One region of the Vibrio jasicida 090810c genome, then DNA from elsewhere that is predicted to be linked to it. Evidence: predicted binding sites of a transcription regulator. Region 1 holds the regulator's gene; the other holds the start of a gene.
What was found. The regulator MetJ, encoded in region 1, represses methionine synthesis genes. The targets are predictions, from matches to a motif close to TTAGACNTNTANANGTCTAA.

Region 1 (12,317 bases):
TTGCGCCATAAGTAACAGAAACGAATTTCGGTTGAAGAGTTTTAAGGCGGTGCACTGAGTTCCACAGTGTTTCTTCCATCTTTTCACTGCTTGGTGGGAAAAACTCAAATGAGACGTTGATATTGTCTGATAGTTCAGCGATATTCTGGTTTAAGGCATCAATATGCCCTGCATGTGTGTATCCCATCTTACTCTCCCTGTGGCAACTCCACCACGAAATCAAAATCCTTAAATCGACGTTTAGACGTCTATATGTCTCCAGAATGTATTGAATACGATTTAATGTCAACCTTGTGATTATGAATTTTTCTCAAGTTAATAATTAGGATAGTTCAAGTTCCTAAGTGACAACCTCATCGCCTAACTCTGTGATTCAGTATGGCGTTATCAAGACAATAAAAAACCCCGGAAGCCATCCGAGGTTTTGTGGTAGTTCGCAAAATTGGACTTAGTAAGATTTAGAATAAGCCAGCTAGGCGATTAAGATCAGATTGAATCGCACCGGCCGTCACTTCACGTCCTGCGCCTGGACCACGAATCACTAATGGGTTGTCTTTGTACCATTTACTCTCAATTGCGAAAATGTTGTCACACGGTAGTAAGTTCGCTAAAGCATGCTCTCGTGATAGTGCCTCAACTCCTACCGTTGCTTTACCGTTACGCTCGAGACGGGCGACATAACGTAGCACTTGGTCGTTTCTTTGAGCTTTAGTTAGGCGCTCTTGCAGGATTTCACTTAAGGTATCACCTTGGTCAAAGAAAGCGTCTAGGCTCAAATCTCGCAACTCTTCTGGTACCAACGATTCGACCTTCACACTTTCAGGTTCAATATCCAAACCAGACTCACGAGCTAAGATAACCAACTTTCGCATCACATCAGAACCATCTAAATCTGAGCGAGGATCGGGCTCAGTCAAACCTTGCTGCCATGCTAAGTCGACTAGTTCAGTAAATGGTACCGAACCATCAAATTGTTGGAATAGCCAAGATAGCGTACCTGAGAAGATACCCGACAGTGCGACAATCTCGTCACCGCTTTCACGCAAATCTCGAACGGTGTGATTTATTGGTAGCCCCGCACCAACCGTCGCGTTGTATAGCCAATGACGGCCAATCTTGGCGAAAGCATCTTGTACTTGATGGTAATACTGACTATCAGCTGAACCTGCCACCTTGTTCGCCGAGATAAGATGAATACCTTGCTGTGCAATTTCTACATAACGTGCCGCCAGATCTTTACTCGCAGTGACATCCAGTACCACCGCTTCGTCGAAGTTTTGAATCGCACCGAGCTTAGTTAGCCAATTGCTATCATTCTCTATGCTTTCATCATCAAAGCGCTGAGCAACCGTTGCTGCATCAATCCCGTTTTCATCAAACCAGTAAGTTTGGCTATCTACCACCGCCACTAAATCAAAGCTCATGCCGTGGCGTTTTTCGAGCTCTTCTTTTTGCTCTGCGAACAATGATAACCAACTTGAACCAATATTACCTTTACCACACAAGGCAACCGCTACGCGCTTTTGCGCTTGAAACAGCTGACTATGAATACTTTGTACTAACTCTTCCACTTCGGCTCGGCGTAATACTGCGACGAGACTCAGCCCTGATTGTGCCTCTGAGATAAATTCAACCGGAGAGTCTTTTAACTGCTGATAAAAACCAAAGCAATGATTGGCGTTTTTCGTGACCCCTGCACCTACCGCTGCGAGCAGTGAGTAACCCTCTTTCAGTTTAATTTCAGCTTCAACCGCCAACTCTTGAAGGTAAGCCAATGCACCACCGGCTATCTCGGACGTGTACGCTAAGCGCAATGTTTGTTGGTCTTCTTGCGCTTCAAATGCTAGTGGCTCTAATTGAGCGCGCTTTAACGCTTGCAACACTTCTTTCTGCGCTCGCTCAAAATCATGACCATGCACAAATGAAAGTTGCACGAGTAACACTTCATCAAGAGAGGTAATGATTTTAGCGCCACGACCAGATGCTAATACACGCTCAATTCGGGTTGAGCCAGACTCCGGTTGATAGCTGCATTTGAGGTTCAAATCCATCGTACTTTGAGCAACAGGTTGAAGCGTGCGACTGTGCAATACTGGAGCAGCTAAGCGAGCAAGTTCACTTGCTTCATCTAAACGCAGTAGGGGCAACAAGCATGCATCAGAGACTAAACGTGGATCCGCACTATACACACCTGCGACATCACTCCAAATAGTAACAGTACTAGCTTCTGCCAGTGCACCAATGACCGTAGCCGAGTAATCAGAACCATTACGGCCTAACAGTACTGTCTCTCCCGCCTCATTCTGTGCCATAAACCCTGTGATAATCACTCGCTGATGATTATGTTGTGCTAATGCTTCTTTAATTAGAGCGTAAGAACGAGCGCGGTCGACTTCTGGCTGTGTACCTACTTCTGCACGTAAAAAGGTACGAGAGTCTTGTGCAACCGCTGGCAAACTCTGCTGCGACAGCAATGCAGCAAGTAAGCGTGAAGACCATACCTCACCATGTCCAAGCACTGCGGCTTTTTGAGCTTCTGTTAACGGAGCCGTTAACTCTGCTAGAGTACTGAATTCATCTTGAAGGGAAGCAAGCAGTTGCGTCTGTGCCTCACCTGTTAACAAAGCTTCTACCAATTCAGTTTGGAAGTGTCTCAAGCTTTGTAATGCTTCATGCGCAACACGACCGTCTTTATCTAAACCTTCAAGAAACTCGATCAAGCGATTGGTGGTTTTCCCTGCCGCAGACACCACGACTAAATCATTTTCGGCTGAATACTCTTTTAGTATTTCAACCACACGTAAATAGCATTCGGGGTTGGCTAAACTGCTGCCGCCAAATTTATGCAGCTGACGTTGTACACTCATGACTTTTCTCTCTCCCGATTACTGTGCTGCTTTTAAAAATGCTTGCTCAAGATCGGCGATCAAATCCTGTGCATCTTCAAGACCAACGGATAAGCGCAGTAACTGTTGAGAAACACCAGCTTCAGCTAATGCCGCTTCCCCCATCGCGCGATGTGTCATCGATGCTGGATGACAAATCAAGCTTTCAACCCCACCCAAGGACTCTGCTAACGAAAACAATTCCAGCTCTTTTACAAACACTTTGAGCTGTTCAAATGATCCTGCGAATTCGAAGCTCAACATAGAGCCAAAACCGGATTGCTGCTTCTTGGCGATGTCATGTCCAGGATGCTCTGGCAAACTTGGGTGATAAATCTGTGCAACTAACGATTGAGTCTGTAAGTAAGCAAGTACATCTTGAGAACTTTCTTCATGAACTCGCATTCGCGCACCCAGCGTACGAATTCCTCTTAATGTCATGTAACTGTCGAATGGTGTTCCCGTCGCCCCAATGCAATTGCCCCACCACGCCAGCTCTTCTGCATGCTCTTCACTCTTAGTGATCACCACACCACCAATAACGTCGGAGTGACCGTTAATGTATTTCGTCGTAGAGTGGATAACAAAATCCGCACCTAGCTCCAAAGGCTTTTGGTACACAGGTGTCAAAAAGGTATTGTCCACGGCAACCAGTGCACCGACTTGTTTTGCCTTTTCACACACAGCGGCAATATCGACCACGCGCACAAGCGGGTTTGACGGTGTTTCTAGCAAGATAAGCTTTGGTTTTTTCGCAATCGCCGCATCAAGAGCTTGCTGATCCGACTGATCGACAAACTGCACTTTAAAATCACCCTTGTTCGCACGAGTATTGAAAAGACGATAGGTACCGCCGTAGCAATCGTGCGGCGCTACAATTAGATCATCAGGACCAAGAAACGTCGATACCCAAAGGTTTAATGCTGATGTACCACAGTTAGTGACAACCGCTCCTTTGCCTGATTCAAGCTCGTACAATGCTTGCTCTAGTAAGCCTCGGTTAGGGTTACCAGAACGGGTATAATCGTATTGAGGCACTTCACCGAATGCAGGGAAGCCATAGTTAGTAGAAAGGTAAATAGGTGGTACAACAGCGTTGTATTGGCTGTCTGACTCGATACCAGTGCGTACAGCAATGGTCGCAGGCTTACGGGTGCTCATGGGTGTATCCTTTCACGGGTGGTGACATCTAAATGGGAATGCGCTATATCTAGCTTGTATTGCTCAATTGATTAACACTCTTCCCTAACTATTAACCTCACTTTACTTGTCTAAAAATGAGACGTCAACACTTCTAGACGTCCATATGTCTTTGCTTATGGCAGTAAATGCAGCTAAAATCAGCACCTATATTTATTTTTCTAACTTATTACATTAATGAAGGTGCGCAATGGCTGACTGGAATGGCGAATACATTAGCCCGTATGCTGAGCACGGTAAAAAAAGCGAACAAGTGAAAAAGATTACCGTCTCAATCCCGCTAAAAGTTTTAAAAGTGCTGACTGATGAGCGAACACGCCGCCAGATCAACAACTTACGCCATGCGACTAACAGTGAACTACTGTGTGAAGCGTTCCTACACGCTTACACAGGTCAACCACTGCCAACTGATGAAGATTTGCGTAAAGACCGTCCAGACGATATTCCTACCGAAGCAAAAGCAATCATGACAGCGATGGGAATCGAATTCGAAGCATTCGACGAAGAATAATTGCTTACAAATTCGTCGATGATAGAAGCTGTGCTGGGGACGGTTTCCAAGAACAAAAAAAGGGACGCTCTCGCGTCCCTTTTTTATTTTTAAATTTTACTTTACCACTATTGAGCCATGTAATTCTCTGGCATTTCAATACGTGCCACACCAGAGTCAACCGCAGCTTGAGCCACCGCTTTTGCCACGCGTGGTAGTAGGCGTGAATCCATTGGCTTTGGAATGATGTAGTCAGTTCCGAACTCTAGCTTATCGACGCCAGCTGCTTTTAATACCGCTTCCGGTACTGGCTCTTTCGCCAATTCACGAATCGCGTCAACCGCAGCCAGTTTCATTTCATCATTGATCTCGCTTGCACGAACATCCAATGCGCCACGGAAGATGAATGGGAAACACAATACGTTGTTTACTTGGTTCGGGTAGTCACTGCGACCTGTACCCATGATCAAGTCATCACGCACTTCGTGAGCCAATTCAGGTTTGATTTCTGGATCTGGGTTTGAACATGCGAACACAACTGGCTTGTCTGCCATGAGCTTCAATGCTTCTGCAGGTAGTAGATTTGGACCCGATACACCCAAGAAAAGATCTGCACCTTCAATCACATCTTCCAACGTGCGCTTATCTGTGTTGTTAGCAAACAGCTGTTTGTATTCATTGAGATCATCACGACGCGTGTGGATCACCCCTTTACGATCCAGCATGTAGATCTTCTCGCGCATCGCGCCACATTTGATCAACAGCTCCATACACGCGACTGCCGCCGCACCCGCGCCTAAACAAACAATCGTTGAGTCTTCGAGCTTCTTACCTTGCAGCTCGATTGCATTCAACATACCTGCTGCCGTTACGATCGCTGTACCGTGTTGATCGTCATGGAATACTGGCACGTCACAGCGCTCAATCAGACGCTTTTCAATCTCAAAACAATCTGGTGCTTTGATATCTTCTAGGTTGATACCACCGAATGTATCAGCAATGTTTGCTACTGTGTCGACAAATTCATCGATCGTGCGGTGTTTTACTTCGATATCAATTGAGTCTAAACCAGCAAAGCGTTTGAACAATAGCGCTTTACCTTCCATTACTGGTTTAGAAGCCAGCGGGCCAAGATTACCAAGACCAAGAATAGCCGTGCCGTTAGAAATAACCGCAACCATGTTGCCCTTCGCTGTGTACTTATACACGTTGTCAGCGTTCTGTGCGATTTCACGTACAGGTTCTGCAACACCAGGGCTGTATGCAAGAGCAAGGTCATTTGCAGTTTCAGCAGGCTTAGTTAGCTCTACGGCAATTTTTCCTGGGGTTGGATATGCATGGTAATCCAATGCTTGTTGGCGGCGTTCTTCTTCTGGGGTGACTTCTTGGCGATTGTCTTCAGACATGGATCGTTTCTCTTTGTTATTTTTCGGTAAGGGGGAATAAATTCTAAAGGATAGAAGTCAAACTTCATAGGCTAGATTGCGAGCGATATCCTTAAAAGGGCCGATAATAAAAGAGATTAGACCAGATATTAGTGATGAGCACCCTGCTTACAGGTCAGGTGCTCTTTTTATCACTTGGTTTGGATAGGAAAACAGCGAAATATAATCTCACTCTTCATCGACATATTGTGCTTGTAGGTAATTTTCTATACCTGACATCTGGATCAAACCGAGTTGAGTCTCAAGCCAGTCAACGTGCTCTTCTTCGTCTTCAAGAATATCTTGAAACAGATCTCTAGAGACATAATCGCGAATATCCTCAGCGTAAGCGATGGCATCTTTCAAATCTGGAATGGCGGCCATCTCAAGTTTAAGGTCACACTCAAGCATTTCTTTGGTATCTTCACCGATCATAAGTTTGCCGAGGTCTTGTAAATTAGGTAACCCCTCAAGGAACAGAATACGCTCGATCAAGTGATCAGCATGTTTCATTTCATCGATCGACTCGTGGTATTCCTTATCTGCGAGATGCTTTAATCCCCAGTCTTTATACATACGGGCATGCAGAAAATATTGGTTGATCGCGACGAGCTCGTTACCGAGTATCTTATTGAGATGTTGAATAATGATTGGATCGCCTTTCATGGCAAAGCCCTCCTCTTTGGCTTCATTTAAATGTAGAAGCAAATGAGAAGGTGTCAAAAAGGCTCAGCTAATATTTAGCTAGCTTGTTTCAGCATTAGGTATTCAGTTTCAGCTAAAATTTCTTTCGCTTGCTTGATGCACTTGCCGCATTGACTTCCCAATGCCGTACATCTTTTAATTCCTTTTATATCTGTTACGCCTTCATCTATCGCCAACTTCCTAATTTTCTTGTCAGAGACGCCATGGCAAAGACAAACGTACATATTCACTACCTTTAAATTTCACTATGGAATGAAATATAAACAAGAATCGTTCTTGTTACCAGTTGTATTAAAGCGAATTACAGAACGTTTTGTTATAACGATTTGAACGATTTTGGCGGCTTTCAGTGACTTAGAGGGGTACTAAAAAAGAAGAGGAAGTTAGGTAAAAATAAGGTCATGTTTTTCATAAACAAAACGCATGACTAAGAATGACTGGCTTATAACCATATTGAAAAGAGGAATAGCAGATATAAAAAAGGGAAGCCTTAGCTTCCCTTTTTCTAGCGCTTTCTTCAAGAAGAAGAAGAGTGCAAGATTTTGCTCAATTCGTTAAGAATTATGCAAAGATCTTAGCAACAACACCAGCACCTACAGTACGGCCACCTTCACGGATAGCGAAACGTAGACCTTCGTCCATTGCGATAGGAGCGATTAGTTCAACAACCATTTGGATGTTGTCGCCAGGCATTACCATTTCTACGCCTTCTGGTAGAGAGATATCACCAGTTACGTCAGTTGTACGGAAGTAGAACTGTGGACGGTAGCCTTTGAAGAACGGAGTATGACGGCCGCCTTCGTCTTTAGAAAGTACGTATACTTCTGACTCGAACTTAGTGTGTGGAGTGATTGAACCAGGCTTAGCTAGTACTTGACCACGTTCAACTTCGTCACGCTTAGTACCACGTAGAAGTGCACCAACGTTCTCACCAGCACGACCTTCGTCTAGAAGCTTACGGAACATTTCAACACCAGTACATGTAGTAGTAGTAGTGTCTTTGATACCTACGATAGCAACTTCGTCACCTACGTTTAGGATACCACGTTCGATACGGCCAGTTACTACTGTACCACGACCTTGGATTGAGAATACGTCTTCGATAGGCATTAGGAATGGCATATCTACTGCACGCTCTGGCTCAGGAATGTATGAATCTAGCGCTTCTGCTAGTTCAACAATCTTAGCTTCCCACTGCTCTTCGCCGTTTAGTGCGCCTAGTGCAGAACCTTGGATAACTGGTAGGTCATCACCTGGGAAATCGTACTCAGATAGAAGTTCGCGAACTTCCATTTCTACTAGCTCTAGAAGCTCTTCATCATCAACCATGTCACATTTGTTCATGAATACGATGATGTAAGGGATACCAACCTGACGGCCTAGTAGGATGTGCTCACGAGTTTGTGGCATTGGACCATCTGTCGCAGCAACAACTAGGATACCACCGTCCATCTGTGCAGCACCAGTGATCATGTTTTTAACATAATCCGCGTGTCCTGGACAGTCTACGTGTGCGTAGTGACGAGTTGGAGTATCGTACTCAACGTGAGAAGTTGCGATTGTGATACCGCGCTCACGCTCTTCTGGAGCGTTATCGATAGATGCGAAGTCTTTAGCTACACCGCCGTAAACTTTAGCAAGAGTAGTACAGATAGCTGCAGTTAGAGTTGTTTTACCGTGGTCAACGTGGCCGATAGTACCAACGTTAACGTGCGGTTTCGTACGTTCAAATTTTTCTTTAGACACAATCGTGTTCCTTCCTAGTTATGATTCGCCGTGATCATTATTGATCTCGACGCGCCAGAAATTGTTATTTTATGCGCCAACGTCTGTTAGCGCAATATTTCGACGGCTTGATCTAGCAAAAAGTCGTAAACTTTTTTAGCTCAATCGTCTATTAGTAACCACGGTCTGCAATGATTTTATCTGCGAAGTTTTTCGGTACTTCAGCGTACTCGTTAAACTCCATAGAGTAAGACGCACGGCCTTGAGTTGCAGAACGTAGGTCCGTTGCGTAACCAAACATCTCAGATAGTGGTACTTGAGCGCGGATGATCTTAATACCAGCCACACCATCGTCCATACCTTCGATCATACCGCGACGGCGGTTAAGGTCACCAACAACATCACCCATCCAATCTTCAGGAGTAGTTACTTCAACATTCATCATTGGCTCAAGAAGAACAGGCTGTGCTTCTAATGAACCCTTCTTGAATGCCATCGAGCCAGCGATTTTAAACGCCATCTCGTTAGAGTCAACATCGTGGTAAGAACCATCAAACAGAGTGGCTTTAATATCTAATACAGGATAACCCGCTAGAACACCGCTGTTCATTTGCTCTTCGATACCTTTCGCTACCGAGTTGATGTATTCCTTAGGAACAACACCACCCACAATTTCGTCAACAAAGACAAAACCTTCGCCAGGTTCAGATGGCTCCAGTTTGATCCATACGTGACCATACTGACCACGACCACCAGATTGACGTACAAATTTACCTTCAACTTCCGCGTTGCCACGGATTGTTTCACGGTACGCAACCTGAGGTTTACCAACATTACAGTCAACGCTGAATTCACGTTTCATACGATCAACGATGATATCTAGGTGAAGCTCACCCATACCAGAGATCAGTGTCTGACCTGTTTCGTCGTCCGTCTCTACGCGGAATGATGGATCTTCTGCCGCTAGTTTACCTAGTGCAATACCCATCTTCTCTTGATCGGCAACAGAGCGAGGCTCTACCGCGATCTGAATTACCGGATCAGGGAACTCCATGCGCTCTAGAATCACTTTGTGATTCTGGTCACATAGCGTGTCACCTGTTGTCACGTCTTTCAGACCGATAGCAGCTGCGATATCACCAGCGCGAACTTCTTTAACTTCTTCACGCTTGTTCGCATGCATCTGTACGATACGACCGAAACGCTCTTTCTTGTCTTTTACTGAGTTGTAAACTGCATCACCTGAGTTCACAACACCTGAGTAAACGCGCATGAAAGTTAGCGTGCCCACGAATGGGTCAGTCGCGATCTTGAATGCTAGTGCTGAGAACGGTTCGTTGTCGTCTGCGTGACGCTCAACTTCGTTCTCTCTTTCGTCGATGCCTTTAATTGCAGGAACATCAACTGGCGATGGCAAGAATTCAATCACTGCGTCTAGTACTGCTTGAACACCTTTGTTTTTGAACGCACTACCACAAGTAGCCAGTACGATTTCGTTGTTTAGTGTACGAGTACGTAGAGCTTGTTTGATCTCAGCTTCAGACAGTTCACCCTCTTCAAGGTACTTGTCCATTAGCTCTTCAGTTGCTTCAGCTGCCGCTTCAACTAGGTTGTTGCGCCACTCTTCAGCTAGCTCTTGCATGTCTGCTGGAATTTCGTCGTATGTAAACGACATGCCTTGATCGGCTTCATTCCAGTTGATCATTTTCATCTTGATAAGGTCAATAACACCTCGGAAATCATCTTCCGCGCCAACGTTTAGCTGGATTGGAACAGGATTCGCACCAAGACGGTTTTTAATTTGGTCCACAACACGTAGGAAATCTGCGCCTGCACGGTCCATCTTGTTTACAAATACCATACGTGGAACGTGGTACTTGTCAGCTTGACGCCATACAGTTTCAGACTGAGGTTCAACACCAGATGAACCACAGAACACAACAACCGCACCATCAAGTACGCGCAGAGAACGCTCTACTTCGATAGTAAAGTCAACGTGTCCAGGGGTGTCGATGATGTTAACGCGGTGCTCTTGGAATTGTGCTTCCATACCACGCCAGAAAGTAGTAGTTGCAGCTGAAGTGATAGTGATACCACGTTCCTGCTCCTGCTCCATCCAGTCCATGGTTGCTGCGCCATCGTGAACTTCACCGATTTTATGAGACAGACCAGTGTAGAACAAAATACGTTCAGTAGTGGTTGTTTTACCAGCATCTACGTGAGCACAGATACCGATATTACGGTAGCGCTCAATAGGAGTTTTGCGAGCCACGATTGAATCCTCTTAACTTAGAGATAGGGACTATTGCTATAGCTAAAAATGCTATCCCTAGATATAGCAATAGTTCCTAGCATAGGCATAGGAACTAAAGAAGTGCTGCAAGGAACCTTGCAGCACTGAAAAGGTATTACCAACGGTAATGTGCGAACGCTTTGTTTGCGTCAGCCATGCGGTGAACGTCTTCACGTTTCTTAACCGCAGTACCTTTGTTCTCAGACGCGTCTAGCATTTCAGCAGCTAGGCGTTGAGCCATAGATTTTTCACCACGCTTACGCGCAGCTTCAACCAACCAACGCATAGCAAGTGCGTTACGGCGAACCGGACGAACTTCTACAGGTACTTGGTAAGTTGAACCACCTACACGGCGAGATTTAACTTCTACCGCTGGGCGAACATTTTCAAGAGCTTCTTCAAAAATAGCTAAGTGGTCTTTACCAGACTTTTCAGCCATAGAATCTAGTGCAGTGTAAACAATTTTCTCTGCAGTAGATTTTTTACCGTCAACCATTAGGATGTTAACGAATTTTGCCAGCAGTTCAGATTTGAACTTTGGATCTGGAAGGATCTTACGCTGACCAATGACGCGACGACGTGGCATGGATTTTCTCCGTTGTCTTCTTCAGGTTTTATCCAAAACTTTTCAGTTTTTTCAAAAAATTAAAAATAATTTAGTGTTTGGCCTTACTTAACGGAATCCATTAAGACTTAGGACGCTTCACACCGTACTTAGAACGACCTTGTTTACGGTCGTTAACGCCAGCACAGTCAAGTGCACCGCGAACAGTGTGGTAACGTACACCCGGAAGGTCTTTTACACGACCGCCACGGATTAGTACAACACTGTGCTCTTGAAGGTTGTGACCTTCACCGCCGATGTACGATGTAACTTCGAAGCCGTTTGTCAGACGTACACGACAAACTTTACGAAGTGCTGAGTTAGGTTTTTTAGGTGTAGTTGTGTAAACACGAGTACATACACCACGTTTTTGTGGGCACGCTTCTAGTGCAGGCACGTTGCTTTTAACAACTTGCTTTGCACGTGGCTTACGTACCAACTGGTTAATAGTTGCCATTAACTAGCTCCTGATTTACTTGAAAGTAAGCTTTGTGAAAAATCTATCCCTAACGACTCTTGGCAGTTAGGGACGCAAAATTCTATGCAGCAGTGAGAGGTGTGTCAAGAAATATACGGATCTTTTTTGTTCAATTAGGGTAATTCGTCCGTAAAGCTCAATCGACAGGAATAAAGGGCTAATCCCAAGTCAGAGATTTCGCCTGTTTTGTCGTGAGTTCGACAAAACCTGAATAATTTATAACGGTAATAGACGGGCTTATACGATTGGTGATTCCGCGAGCTTCGATATCACTCTGTAAAGCAAACACAGCGGGGCCTTTTACCTTTGTAAATGCTTTATGTTGAGGGTTAGCGGCATAAACCGCCTCTTCAATCAGCAAGACATCATCTTGCTCACTGTACAGTGCCATTGCATCGTCTAATGCTGCTACGGATTTGATGATATGTAACATGGCTTCCTCAGAATGACAGCAGTTTGCTAGCTTGTTGCAGTTTAGCTTTGAGTTGCTCGGTATTTAGAGACTCGGCATCA
Region 2 (12,317 bases), 1.1 Mb from region 1:
AGTCGCACAAGACTGGTGTACTTTTTGTAGGCTTGTAACGACAGTTGGTATTCGCCTGCTTGCTCATACCCCAAGCCCAGTAGGCGGTAAGACTGCTGTTTGATAAAGCCAGTATCGTCCGGTGCCTTCTCGATCAGGTCGAGTGCTTTTTTCGCATTATTTATGACATTTTTACTTTCATTTTGGTGGTAAGCCAATCCCGATTGCAGTAATGCCGCTTTCGCTTCTAGTTGTGGTAGGTCTGCGTATGCAAGCAAATCCATAGAGCGGTCAAGGTACTGCTCTGCTAATGCATAGTTGTAGAGCTGCAGGTAAGTGGCAGCTAGGCTCAGACGAATCTTAATGATGCGGTTGATATTTTTACTGGTGCTGTCATGGTCCAGTACGTTGAAGTAGTGCACTAAAGCCAGATTAAATTTGCCTTGGTAGAAATAGATGTCACCCATTTGCTCTAGCACGTCGGCCAAAATCGGTGAGCTTGGGTAGCTATCGTAAAAGTCTGCGGCCTGAGAGAGGTACTCGATCGCTTTGTCATACACGCGGCGTTCTTGAAACAGGCGCGCCAATAAACGATTTACTTTTGCTAAGCGTGCACCGCTGTCGCTCTCGATTGACTGCCAATAGCCGTACAGCAGTTCAGAAAGGGCGAGGTTGTACTTTTTATCATTGAGATAAAATTCGCCTACGGCGGTGTGGTAATCAATTAAAATCAGGTCCGAGCGGTTATCTTTCAGCATGGTTTTAGCTTGTGCGTATAAACGGTCGGCGTTAACGCTATCACCACTGTTTGCTGCCAGTAGCGCACGCTGCATCACCAAGCGATAATGCACGCTGTCGGTGCGTTGCAATACAGGATTGGCGTCTTCAATCTGTTTTTCGATTTGATCGAGTTTTTCTTCTGCGGCTGCGTAGTTTTTGTCATACATCCAAATCATTTGGTTGCGCATTAGCTGCACGTCCAGATTCATGTATGGCAATTGGTATTCTTTGGCAAGACGTTCGGCTTCATCAAGGTTATTGATCGCAGAACGAATGTTCCCCATGGTGTAATCGGCTTGGGCAATGATCTTGTGTGCTTCGATGGTACTGCTTGGCGTGCGGATACTGCGATCGGTCTCTTCACGAGACATAGCAGACGGGCTTCCGTTCTCTTGACGCTCTGTCAGCTCGCGTTGCAATAGGTAGTTTTTGGCCGCTTGTTTGGCTTGTGAAGGCTCAATCTCAGCAAGTTGTTGAGCTTCATTAAGTAAAGCGGAAGATAAAATGGTCGCGTGAAGTGGCTGTGCTAGTAATAAGCAAAGAAAGCCAATCAGCCTAAATAGACGCGAACTGTCCCAAAACATCCTTTTCGTTCCCTCGAACTGTGTCGTAAATTATGTATTTTTGAATAAACAATAGTAGAGAAAAACGCCCAGCAATCCAACAGATAGCTGAGCGTTTTTGAGTATTTAAGCAATTAGTTTTTGAGTGTGGAACTCAAGCACTTTTGATTCTCAACTCAGATTACTGACGCGCCATGCGGTTATTGTGCGTGGGCTTGTCTTGTTCCGTTGAACGGTAAGGGTTGATATCCAAACCACCACGACGTGTGTAACGTGCAAATACCGTCAGTTTCGTTGGCTGGCAGTACTTCATCAAGTCAGTGAAAATGCGCTCAACACATTGCTCGTGGAACTCGTTGTGCTCACGGAATGAAACGAGGTAACGAAGCAACTTCTCACGATCAAGCTTGGCGCCTTGGTAGCGAATTTCTACGCTGCCCCAGTCTGGCTGGTTGGTGATCAAACAGTTCGATTTTAGTAGATGGCTGTGAAGAATTTCTTCTACTTGCTCATCACCAGCAGCTCCTTCAAGCAGTGCAGCATCAAAATCGTAGCTGGTGATTTCGATGTCTTGAGCGTCAATACACTCGCCTTCCATCGTCACGATAGGTTGGTTGGTGTAATGAGTTACTGGGTTTACTTCCACAAGTACTTGCTCACCTGCGCATGCCGATAGGTCTTGCGTCAAACGTTCAGTCACTTCTTCCCAAGTAGCGAAACGCGTTTGGTTGTAGCTGTTTAAGTAGAGTTTGAACGACTTTGACTCAATCAAGTTTGCGCTAGTTGCTGGAATGTACACTTCGCCAACCGCAACTTGAGGCAAGCCTTTGCTGTTGAGCCAAGATAGCTCGTACAGCGTCCAAATGTCGTGGCCCATAAACGGTAGGCTGTCGCCAAGTTCAAGGTCGTCACGGTTTAAGCTGCGAGGAACAGGTTGCAGCAAGCTCGCGTCGTATTGGTTTGCGTACTCGGTCTTTTTACCCAGAGTCAGGCCAGCAAGCTCTTTAGCGTCAGAATATTTGCTCATACTTTGTGGTCGTTTTCGATTAGAATGGCGAGAATTTTACTGAATCCGCTGATTAATTGCCATCCGGCAGATACCGCAACCTGATAAAAACAAACCAGGAGACCTTCATGACCCAAACCGTTCCTCAGGCTCTACAGGACTTTAGCCTGCGCTACCAACAAGCTTGGCAAGGCAAACACAACGAACTGCCACGCAGTGAAGAGCTTGCTGATCTTGTTTCTCCATGTGTAGAAGAGAAACGCGATGAGGTCGTTTTGTGGAAATCAGTTCCACGTGAAGAGATGGCAGACTTCACCAACGTTGAGAATGCAATTGAATTGACGTTGCATGAAGACATTAAGCTTTTCTATGGTTCGCAATACAGTGCTGATATGGACGCGACTTGGCAAGGCAATGAACTGACACTGCTGCAAGTTTGGAGTGACGATGACTTTACTCGTCTGCAAGAGAACATTCTTGGTCACCTGGTGACTCAGCGTCGTCTAAAACTAAAGCCGACGGTATTTATTGCAGCGACTGATGCCGAGCTGGATGTGATTTCAATCTGTAACTTAACGGGCAATGTGATTCTTGAGCGCTTGGGTTCTGATAAACGTGACGTATTGGCTGAAACACTGACTGAGTTTCTAAGCAAACTTGAGGCAGCGGTGTAAGCATGTACGTTGTTGAGTTGCAGTTTGAGTGTTTTGATAACACTACCGTAAGCGCCGTAGATAAAGCGATTAATGGTCTGATGGACGCACTGCGTTACAACGGACAAGTTCTGGGTCGTGAATTTCCTATCGTAATGGGTGATGGCGAGTTTTATGTTCGCGTCGTTTGCCCAGAGCAAGACAGTTTGCATCCTCGCTACCATTCTGATTTCGTCAAAGTGTGCATGAATCGTTTGTCGGAAGCATCGTTGCTTGCGCCGAAAATGCGCATGTTGGGTCGTGATTTGAATTCAGAAGAAGCGGCTGAAGAAGAGACTCCAAGTTGGCAAGTACTTTACACCACTTACGTGCATACCTGCTCTCCACTGCGCAGTGGTGAGACGCTGTTGCCAATTCCACTTTACCGTAATGGGGCAACACTGAATGGTGACCATAAAGCGGTGGTGAAATGGCAAACCGAATGGCAAGCGTGTGATGAAATCCAAATGGCGGGTGGCTGCCGCGCTGAACACGCTGCGCTGCATGAAATTTGCGACTCAGACAGTGTGTTGTTCCGCCGTGGTTGGGATTTGCGTGGCCGTATTGAATACATCACCAAGATTCCAACGTACTACTACCAATACCGCGTCGGTGGTGAGTCACTTGAAGCGGAAAAAGCGCGCAAGTGTCCAAAATGTGGTGGTGACTGGTTACTCGACGAACCGCTGCACGACATTTTCTACTTTAAGTGTGACGATTGCCGAATTGTCTCCAACATCTCTTGGGACCACATCAAGTAGTCTATTTTTTTAAAGCTGGCGTCTATGCCAGCTTTTTTCTATCGATATAAATGAATCAAACCTGATCAGTAAAATTATCTATTATTGATTTTATCAATATATTGATTCAAAAAGCATTTTCACTGACCATTCCTCTCATCCCCTTGATTGTGATCTTTGTTCATATTCAAAGAAAAATGTAACTTAGTTGCATGCTTTATAAGCATTGAAACGTTTGCTTCTCAAAAAATTAAAATAACATCCATATCCTTTTTAAGGTTTTGGGAAGAGGGCCCCTTCCGAAAATATATATAAAAAAATAATCTGGAAGGAATTGTGATGACATTTTTTAAACGAAGCCTCGTCTGTATTGCTGTTGTCGGCCTGATGGCTGGCTGTAATGACGACGATACGAAATACGTAGAAGTTCCATCGGACTACAGCCCTGTAGTCGCAGAAGGCAAAACACTGACTAACACGCCTGATGTGGTTGTGAAAGGTGAAGCGACACAAGAGGATGAAGTCACCATCGCTATTGCGGCGACATCTGACCTACATGGTCGTTTATTCGGTTTTGACTATGCATTGAATGCGGAAGATGACGACGCTGGTATTACGCGAATTGCGACTCTGCTTGCTGACCAAAAAGCGGCGCACCCAAATATGATCCTGATTGATATCGGTGATACGGTTCAGGGCAACTCCGCGCAGCTATTCAACGATGATCCAACTCACCCAGTAGTCGAGAGTATGAACTCTCTTGGTTTTGATGTTTGGGTACCTGGCAACCATGAATTCAACTTTGAGCGTTCGTTTGTCGATCGCAACCTCGATCATTTTAATGGTGCGGTACTGTCTTCAAACATCAAATGGGAAAGCAACGATGTGAACTACATTCGCGCGTTCCAAATGTTTGAAGTGGAAGGTGTGAAAGTGGCGATCGTTGGTCTAACGCCGTCGAACGTGCCGAACTGGGAAGCGTCTGCGCCGGATCACTTCAAGGGTTTGAAGTTTGAGAACGAATTAGATGCAACCAAAGAAGCGGTTGACCAACTGGTGTCTAAATACAATCCAGACGTGATTGTTGGTGCACTTCACCTTGGTCGCCAAGAAGATGGTGGTGTGGGTGTTTACGAAATCGCGTCAGCAATGGCGGATAAATTCGATGTCATCTTAGCGGGTCACGAACACGCGAACTACATCGAGCAAGTGAATGCTGATGGCACGGTTACCCCAATCAGTAAATCAACATCAGAAATCGGCGGTGAAAATACGTTGATTGAAGACAAAACCAAGTCTGGTGAATACAACCAAGACAACCGCGTGCAAAGCGTCAAAATCATTGAGCCGGGCAAGTGGGGTGCTTACCTTGCGAAAGCTGAGATTCAACTGAAGAAAGTTGATGGCAAGTGGACGATGGAAGACACCACATTGACCAACATCGGTACGAAGAAAGTGGAACAAGAGCAAGCGCTGCAAGCGAAATTCCAATACGTGCATGATATCTCGGTTGAAGACGCAACTCGTGAGCTTGGTCGTGTAACGGGTGACTTCACACCAAGTGCAACTGGCTTCCCAGATGAAGCGACAGCGACGGATTACAACTACACCGCAGAGCGTCTGTACTCGACGATTCACCTTGCGAAAGTCGTTGATACACCGTTGATGGACGTGATTAACCAAATCCAAATGCAGAAAATCGAAGATGCTGTCGGTGAAGGTAATGGTGCGGTTGTGTCTGCTGCGTCGTTGTTCTCTGATCAATCTAACCTGATCGATGGTGAAGTGTACACCAAAGGTAAATCGACCAACTTGTACAAGTACGACAACACCTTGCTTGGTGTTGAGATGACAGGTGCAAACCTAAAACGCTTCATTGAGTGGTCATACTCTTACTTCAACCAGTATCAACCGGGTGACATTACGGTGTCGTTTAAGAAAGGCGCGCCAGCTTACCTATACGACCAATTTGATGGTGACATCGAGTTCACTGTGGATCTAAGCAAACCGTCGCTAGAGTTGGATGAAAACAACGCCGTAACGAATGAAGGTAGCCGCGTGAATATCACCAGCATTGGTGGCGAGCAGTTCGATCCAAATGCGACTTACAAAGTGGCGATGAACAGCTACCGCTTTGGTTCGCAAATCCAGAAGTTTGGTTGGGCGAGCAAAGACGATGTGTTCTATGACTCAGTGAATGAACAAGTTTACGCAATTCGCGACATGCTGACGGCGTATGTTGAAGAGAACAAAGGTATCAACGTGGCAGATTTCAGTGGCAGCGTTGGTAACTGGTCATTCACTCAATACCTACCAAGCGGTGATATCACGACACTGCGTGAGGGCGAAGGCAAAGCGCTTTGGGATCAATTGAAGAACATGGAAATCTGTGTCTCGATTGACTTGGAAAACCCGAAATACCCAGCGATTGTTAAGTCTGTGAACATCAATGATTCGTCTAGCTACTTTGTTAACCCTAACAAAGACGCGGCGACCCTTGATGAGAAAGTCGCAGGTTGTAACCCAACTCATTAATCCTGCATGTGGGCGCGGTAATCTTTACCGCGCCTAATTTTACTCACCAGAGGCAAAGCTCGTTTGAGTGAGTGATGTAGAAGAGTGCTTCATGATTAAAAGAATCTATAACCGATGGGGTTTCACCCTACTGATTACCCTTATCTCCACGCTTATCTTCCAGTTTTCTTCTTCGTGGAGTGAAGATTTCCGTCCTAAATCTCGTCAGCAACAAGAGTTTGTTGAAGCGACCGTCACGCGTTCGATCTCAAACCATGTTGCGCCAGATCCGCTCGTGCCGGATGTGATGACAGGTAAGCAAGTCTTCATGGCAAAAATCCTTGAGGGAGAGAGTGAAGGTTTAGAGGTGGAAGTCACCAATCCTCTTAGTCGCCAGCACAACGTGTATGTCAGTGAAGGCGATACCTTCATCATGATGATTCGTGAAACCACCAATGGCACCGTCTATTGGGCGTATAACCACAAACGATCAGGCGCGATTTACCTGATGCTTGCGCTTTTTTGCGCGCTGCTGCTGAGCTTTGGCAAGAAAGAGGGCATCAACTCAATGGTTGCTCTTTATTTCACTGCTGCCTTGATCGTTGGCGTGTTGGTGCCGAGTATTTTTTCGGGTTGGAATCCGATGTTGGTCAGCATCTTATTGATGGTGGTGATCATTGTGGTCAGCTTTATTCTCGTTTCTGGCTATAACCGTAAGAGTTTATGTGCCATGGGCGGCACGTTATTGGGCGTGATCGCCGCAGGTGTAATGGCGCAGTGGTTTGGTGAAATGGCGCACTTGTCGGGCATTTACCTCGACAAAGGCGAAGACGTGATTTACCTAACGTCGGTGAAGATGGGCATTCGCTGGTTGATGTTCGTGACGATTGTCGTTGCTGCGCTTGGCGCTGTTATGGACGTTGCGATTTCGATTGCATCGGCGTACGCGGAGCTGCAACAAACTGATCCGAAACTCAAGCCAAAGCAGTTGGTTAGAGCGTCGATGAACATTGGTCGAGACATCATGGGAACCATGACTAACACCTTGATCTTGGCGTTTGCTGGCGGCTCATTGACGACCATCATGATGGTGTGGGGGCTTAACATGCCAGCGAGCCAATTTATGAATATGCCGCTGGTGGGACTTGCAGTGGTGAATGCGTTAGCGGGCAGTGTGGGCATTGTGCTTACTATCCCTTTCACTGCGTTTTTGGCACCTTATGTGTTTAAACATCCTCAAGTAGATACGCACTCAGAACAGGTGAAAAAGAAGGTTGAGCAAGACGAAATTCAGCTGTTTTAACGATATAAAACCGCAATGAAAACAAATGCAAAAAGGGCGCTCCGATGAGCGCCCTTTTTAAGTTTCAAGTGTTGTAGAAAGAGGGGATTACCAACCTTTAACAACGCCACCTTTGAAGATGTCTTTCGCTGCTTCGTAAACTTCATCAGTTTGGTATGCTTTCACGAAGTTTTGTACGTTAGCTGCTTGCACGTTGTCTTCACGAGCAACGATTAGGTTTACGTATGGAGACTCTTTGTCTTCTACGAAGATACCGTCACGCTCAGGTGTTAGGTCGATTGAGCTTGCGTAAGTCGTGTTGATGATAGAAATCGCTACGTCATCAAGAGAACGTGGAAGTTGTGCTGCATCTAGCTCCACGATAGTGATGTTTTTCGGGTTACCAACGATGTCACGTACTGTTGCTTGTAGACCAACGCCATCACGCAGTTCGATCAGACCTTGTTGCTCAAGAAGTAGAAGAGAACGACCAAGGTTTGTTGGATCGTTTGGTACCGCGATACGAGCGCCATCTTCGATCTCATCAACCGATTTAACTTGCTTAGAGTAACCCGCAATTGGGTATACGAAAGAGTTACCAGCCGTTACTAGCTTGTAGCCACGGTCAGTTACTTGCTGGTCTAGGTATGGCTTGTGTTGGAACGCGTTTGCGTCGATTGAGCCATCATCTAGCGCAGCGTTTGGTGTAACGTAATCAGTGAACGTCACCAACTCAACATCCAAGTTGTATTTCTCTTTCGCAACTTTTGCTGCTACTTCAGCAACTTGAGCCTCTGCACCCGCCATTACGCCAACTTTTACTTTGTTTGCGTCGACTTCTTTATCACCACAACCTGCTAGAACAAGTGCAGAAGCGGCAGTGGCTACAGTCAAAAGACTCTTAAGGCTAAATTTCATCTTTATCTCCTTATAATTGGTATTTTCAATTCTTATCTGTGGTCTACACGGCGTACGATTGCATCACCGATAGACTGAATAATTTGTACTAGCACAATTAGCATCACGACAGTCACGGCCATGATAACGACATCATAACGGTGGAAGCCATAACGGATGGCTACGTCACCAAGACCGCCGCCGCCTACCGTCCCCGCCATTGCTGAATAGCTTACTAGTGTTACTAGGGTAATGGTCACTGAGTTAACAATAGTCGGCATTGCTTCAGGAAGCAGAACTTTTGTGATGATTTGAGTTGGGGTTGCGCCCATAGACTGAGCTGCTTCCACTAGGCCTGTCGGTACTTCCAGTAAAGCACCCTCGATCAGACGTGCCACAAATGGGATTGCACCAATCGTGAGTGGAACAATCGCTGCCGTTGTACCAATAAACGTACCGACAAGCAGCTTGGTTACTGGAATAATCGCAACCATCAATACTAGGAAAGGCACTGAACGGCCAATGTTGACTATCGCGCCAAGAACGCCATTTAGCTTGGTGTTTTCAAGCAAGCCACCTTTTTTAGTGGTGTGCAGAATTACACCAAGAGGGATGCCAACCGCGAAACCAACGATGCCAGCAACTGCCACCATGTAAAAGGTTTCCCACGTTGCGCCCAAAAGTAGGTTGCTGTTTAAGCTCAGCCATTCAGAAATCGTATTAAAGGACATAGCCAAGTACCTCTACTTTCACGTTGTGCTCACGCAGGAATTCAATTGCTGCGTTATCATCTTCTTCGCTACCAAACAGTTCTGCGACCATCATGCCGAACTTCACGCCGCCAGCGTAGTCCAGATCGGAACTTAGGATGCTTACGTCGATGTTGTACTTACGAGCGATTTGCGTCATCAGAGGGGCATCCACGGTTGCACCAGTAAATTCCAGGCGAACCAACGGGTAGCTGTTTTCTACGCGCGTAGTTTGTAAGCGAGCTTGGTAATCTTCTGGAATAGAAAGATCCAAAGTAGAGCGAATGAACTCGTGTGCCAGTGCTGTCTTCGGATGAGCGAAGATTTCACCCACGGTGCCTTTTTCCACAAGTTCACCATCACCAATGATCGCCACTTCGTGACAGATGCTCTTAACCACTTCCATTTCGTGAGTGATAAGCAGAATCGTGATATCCAGTTTGCGGTTGATTTCTTTTAGAAGTTCTAGGATTGACTGCGTCGTTGCAGGGTCGAGTGCGCTGGTCGCTTCGTCACACAACAAAACACTTGGATCAGAAGACAGAGCACGTGCAATCGCCACACGCTGCTTTTGACCGCCACTTAGGTTTGCTGGGTAGCTTTCGTGCTTGTCAGAAAGGCCAACCAGTTTAAGCAACTCAGTCACTTTTGTTGTGATTTGCGATTTGTCTTTGCCTGCTAGCTCAAGAGGGAGTGCGACATTATCAAAAACGGTGCGAGACGATAGCAGGTTAAAGTGTTGGAAGATCATCCCGATGTTGCGGCGGGTTTCTCCCAGTTGTTTCTTGTTGAGTTTGGTCAGGTCTACGCCATCAACAATGATGGAGCCTGATGTTGGGGCTTCCAGCATATTCACGCAACGGATCAGAGTACTTTTACCCGCGCCCGATGAGCCGATAACACCAAAGATGGTGCCCTTCGCGATATTTAAGTTAATGTCCTTAAGGGCAAGAATTTCCTTACTGCCTTGGTAGAACACTTTATTGACGTTTTTAATTTCTATCATGTTTCAACCTGCACAGAGATACTGGGAACTTCGCTGTTAAAAACGGCTTTTAACAGGAGTAAATTTTGAACTCTATCTCAATTCTCAGTTGATGCTATGGGTTAAGCAGTAGTAAGTCAATAGATATTTTTACGTCTAGACGTCTAAAAGTATGGATGTTTTGTTAGGAAATAAAGCAAGAAGATGTTCGGCGGAACGGGATATAAAAGAGGGATATTCAAGATTTACCGATTCTCGGGTGACAAATCAACTGTTTTGTCACTTCCTCATACCAATTAGATAGTGTGAGTGCTTATAAGGTATGTAATAATCTGATGAAACCGAGTAAATAGAGAAATACGTTTTGGCCAAACCTGCTGTTTTTATCGATCGTGACGGCGTGATCAACGTTGACCATGGCTACGTTCATGACGAACATGATTTTGAGTACATTGACGGTGTCTTTGAAGCGACGAAAGCGCTGAAAGATAAAGGCTACCTGTTGGTGCTTGTGACCAATCAATCAGGCATTGCACGTGGTAAATTCAGCGAAGATCGTTTCATTTCTTTGACTCAATGGATGGACTGGAACTTTTCCGACAACGGTGTTGAGTTTGATGGCATCTATTACTGTCCTCACCATCCGGAACACGGTATCGGCGAATACAAACAAGATTGTGATTGTCGCAAGCCAAAACCAGGCATGTTCATCTCTGCTCGTGATTTTTTGAAAATCGACATGGCTAAGTCAGTGATGATTGGTGATAAAGCCGAAGACTTGATGGCGGCTGAAGCGGCTGGTGTTGGTACTAAGATTTTGGTTCGCACTGGTAAACCAGTTACCGAACAAGGCGAAGCGATTGCCACGGTTGTTCTCGACAGCATTGCAGACGTTCCTGCATACCTAAACAAGTAATCTTCATTACTGATTGAGATAAGGGAAGCCGCTGCTTCCCTTTTATTTAAATCCAACTTTTAGTTTGATCACTTATGAGCAAAAAACTCACTATTCTTGATATCGCGAAATTGGCAGGTGTTGGTAAATCGACAATAAGCCGTGTGTTAACCAATGATCCTAAGGTGAAACCGCAAACGCGAGAGAAGGTAGAAAGAATCATTCGTGAATCTGGTTATGTACCTTCTAAGTCTGCACAGTCTATGCGTGGGGGCAGCCAGAAAGTGATCGGGGTGATTATATCTCGTTTGGATTCCCCTTCAGAAAACCGTGCTGTTGGCACTATGCTTAATGCTTTGTATTCAGCAGGGTATGACGTGGTGATCATGGAAAGTCAGTTCGATCGTGAAAAGACCAACGAACATTTAAACGTACTTAAACGCCGTAATGTCGATGGTGTTATCGTGTTTGGTTTTACTGGGTGCGATGAGCAAGCGTTAGCGGAGTGGGGCAATCGCATTGTCGTGATCGCGATGGATACCAAGCTCGTCTCTTCTATTAATTACGATAACCAAGGCGTTATTGAGATGGCGTTGTCACACCTAGAGCAACAATCTCTTTCTCGCATTGCTTATATCGGCGTTGATCCAGAAGACCGTACGACGGGGCTTGCTCGCCTGAAGACTTACCAATCTTGGTGTGAGAAAAATCGCATCGAACCTTGTTTTCAAACCGGCAAGCTTAGCCATGAAAGTGCTTATCATCTGGTGGATCAAGTCCTTCAATCCGACACGCAAGCCATCGTTTGTGCCAGTGATACCATTGCTCTTGGGGTGATTAAGCGCCTGCAAGAAAGAGGGCGTGAAGATGTCGTGGTTACTGGTGTGGGTGGCAATGAGCTACTTTCCTTCCTTTTTCCAAATGTTTTCAGTGTGGACCCCGGTTACTCTCTCGCAGGTGAAAAGGCCGCTAACATGCTGATTAATCAATTAAATGGTGATGAGTCTGTGGTGCACTTTACCCAGCAACCAGTTCGTTAATAATCCTCCTTTCGATGGTTTGCTCTAAAATTATACTGTGATCGTTCTCAATTAATGGGACTGTTCCCATTTTGTTTTTGAATGCGGAGTGGCAATATAAAAATCATCAAATGGGAATGTTCCCATTATAAAAATAAAATGATGAATTGAATGTATCCAATACAGGGTGGACAAAGTTATGAGTAAGATTGCGCG

Region 2: metN (methionine ABC transporter ATP-binding protein MetN) is a predicted target of MetJ. The motif match lies at 10,336-10,355, and genes of this name have one in related genera.

What each region holds. Positions count from the first base shown of each region.
Region 1 covers NZ_CP025792.1:2,573,702-2,586,018, reverse strand. Annotated here, with positions in the region: gene metF (methylenetetrahydrofolate reductase) at 1-187, opposite strand, end outside; gene C1S73_RS12355 (bifunctional aspartate kinase/homoserine dehydrogenase II) at 459-2,867, opposite strand; gene C1S73_RS12350 (O-succinylhomoserine (thiol)-lyase) at 2,886-4,046, opposite strand; gene metJ (met regulon transcriptional regulator MetJ) at 4,276-4,596, shown strand; gene C1S73_RS12340 (malic enzyme-like NAD(P)-binding protein) at 4,704-5,981, opposite strand; gene bfr (bacterioferritin) at 6,189-6,665, opposite strand; gene C1S73_RS12330 ((2Fe-2S)-binding protein) at 6,740-6,928, opposite strand; gene tuf (elongation factor Tu) at 7,266-8,450, opposite strand; gene fusA (elongation factor G) at 8,602-10,701, opposite strand; gene rpsG (30S ribosomal protein S7) at 10,838-11,308, opposite strand; gene rpsL (30S ribosomal protein S12) at 11,409-11,783, opposite strand; gene tusB (sulfurtransferase complex subunit TusB) at 11,962-12,237, opposite strand; gene tusC (sulfurtransferase complex subunit TusC) at 12,245-12,317, opposite strand, start outside.
Region 2 covers NZ_CP025792.1:1,504,998-1,517,314, reverse strand. Annotated here, with positions in the region: gene C1S73_RS07145 (tetratricopeptide repeat protein) at 1-1,343, opposite strand, end outside; gene queF (NADPH-dependent 7-cyano-7-deazaguanine reductase QueF) at 1,504-2,349, opposite strand; gene syd (SecY-interacting protein) at 2,457-3,002, shown strand; gene C1S73_RS07130 (Zn-ribbon-containing protein) at 3,005-3,781, shown strand; gene C1S73_RS07125 (bifunctional metallophosphatase/5'-nucleotidase) at 4,100-6,295, shown strand; gene C1S73_RS07120 (YibE/F family protein) at 6,387-7,577, shown strand; gene C1S73_RS07115 (MetQ/NlpA family lipoprotein) at 7,665-8,474, opposite strand; gene C1S73_RS07110 (methionine ABC transporter permease) at 8,507-9,184, opposite strand; gene metN (methionine ABC transporter ATP-binding protein MetN) at 9,174-10,208, opposite strand; gene gmhB (D-glycero-beta-D-manno-heptose 1,7-bisphosphate 7-phosphatase) at 10,552-11,103, shown strand; gene treR (trehalose operon repressor TreR) at 11,178-12,122, shown strand; gene treB (PTS trehalose transporter subunit IIBC) at 12,301-12,317, shown strand, end outside.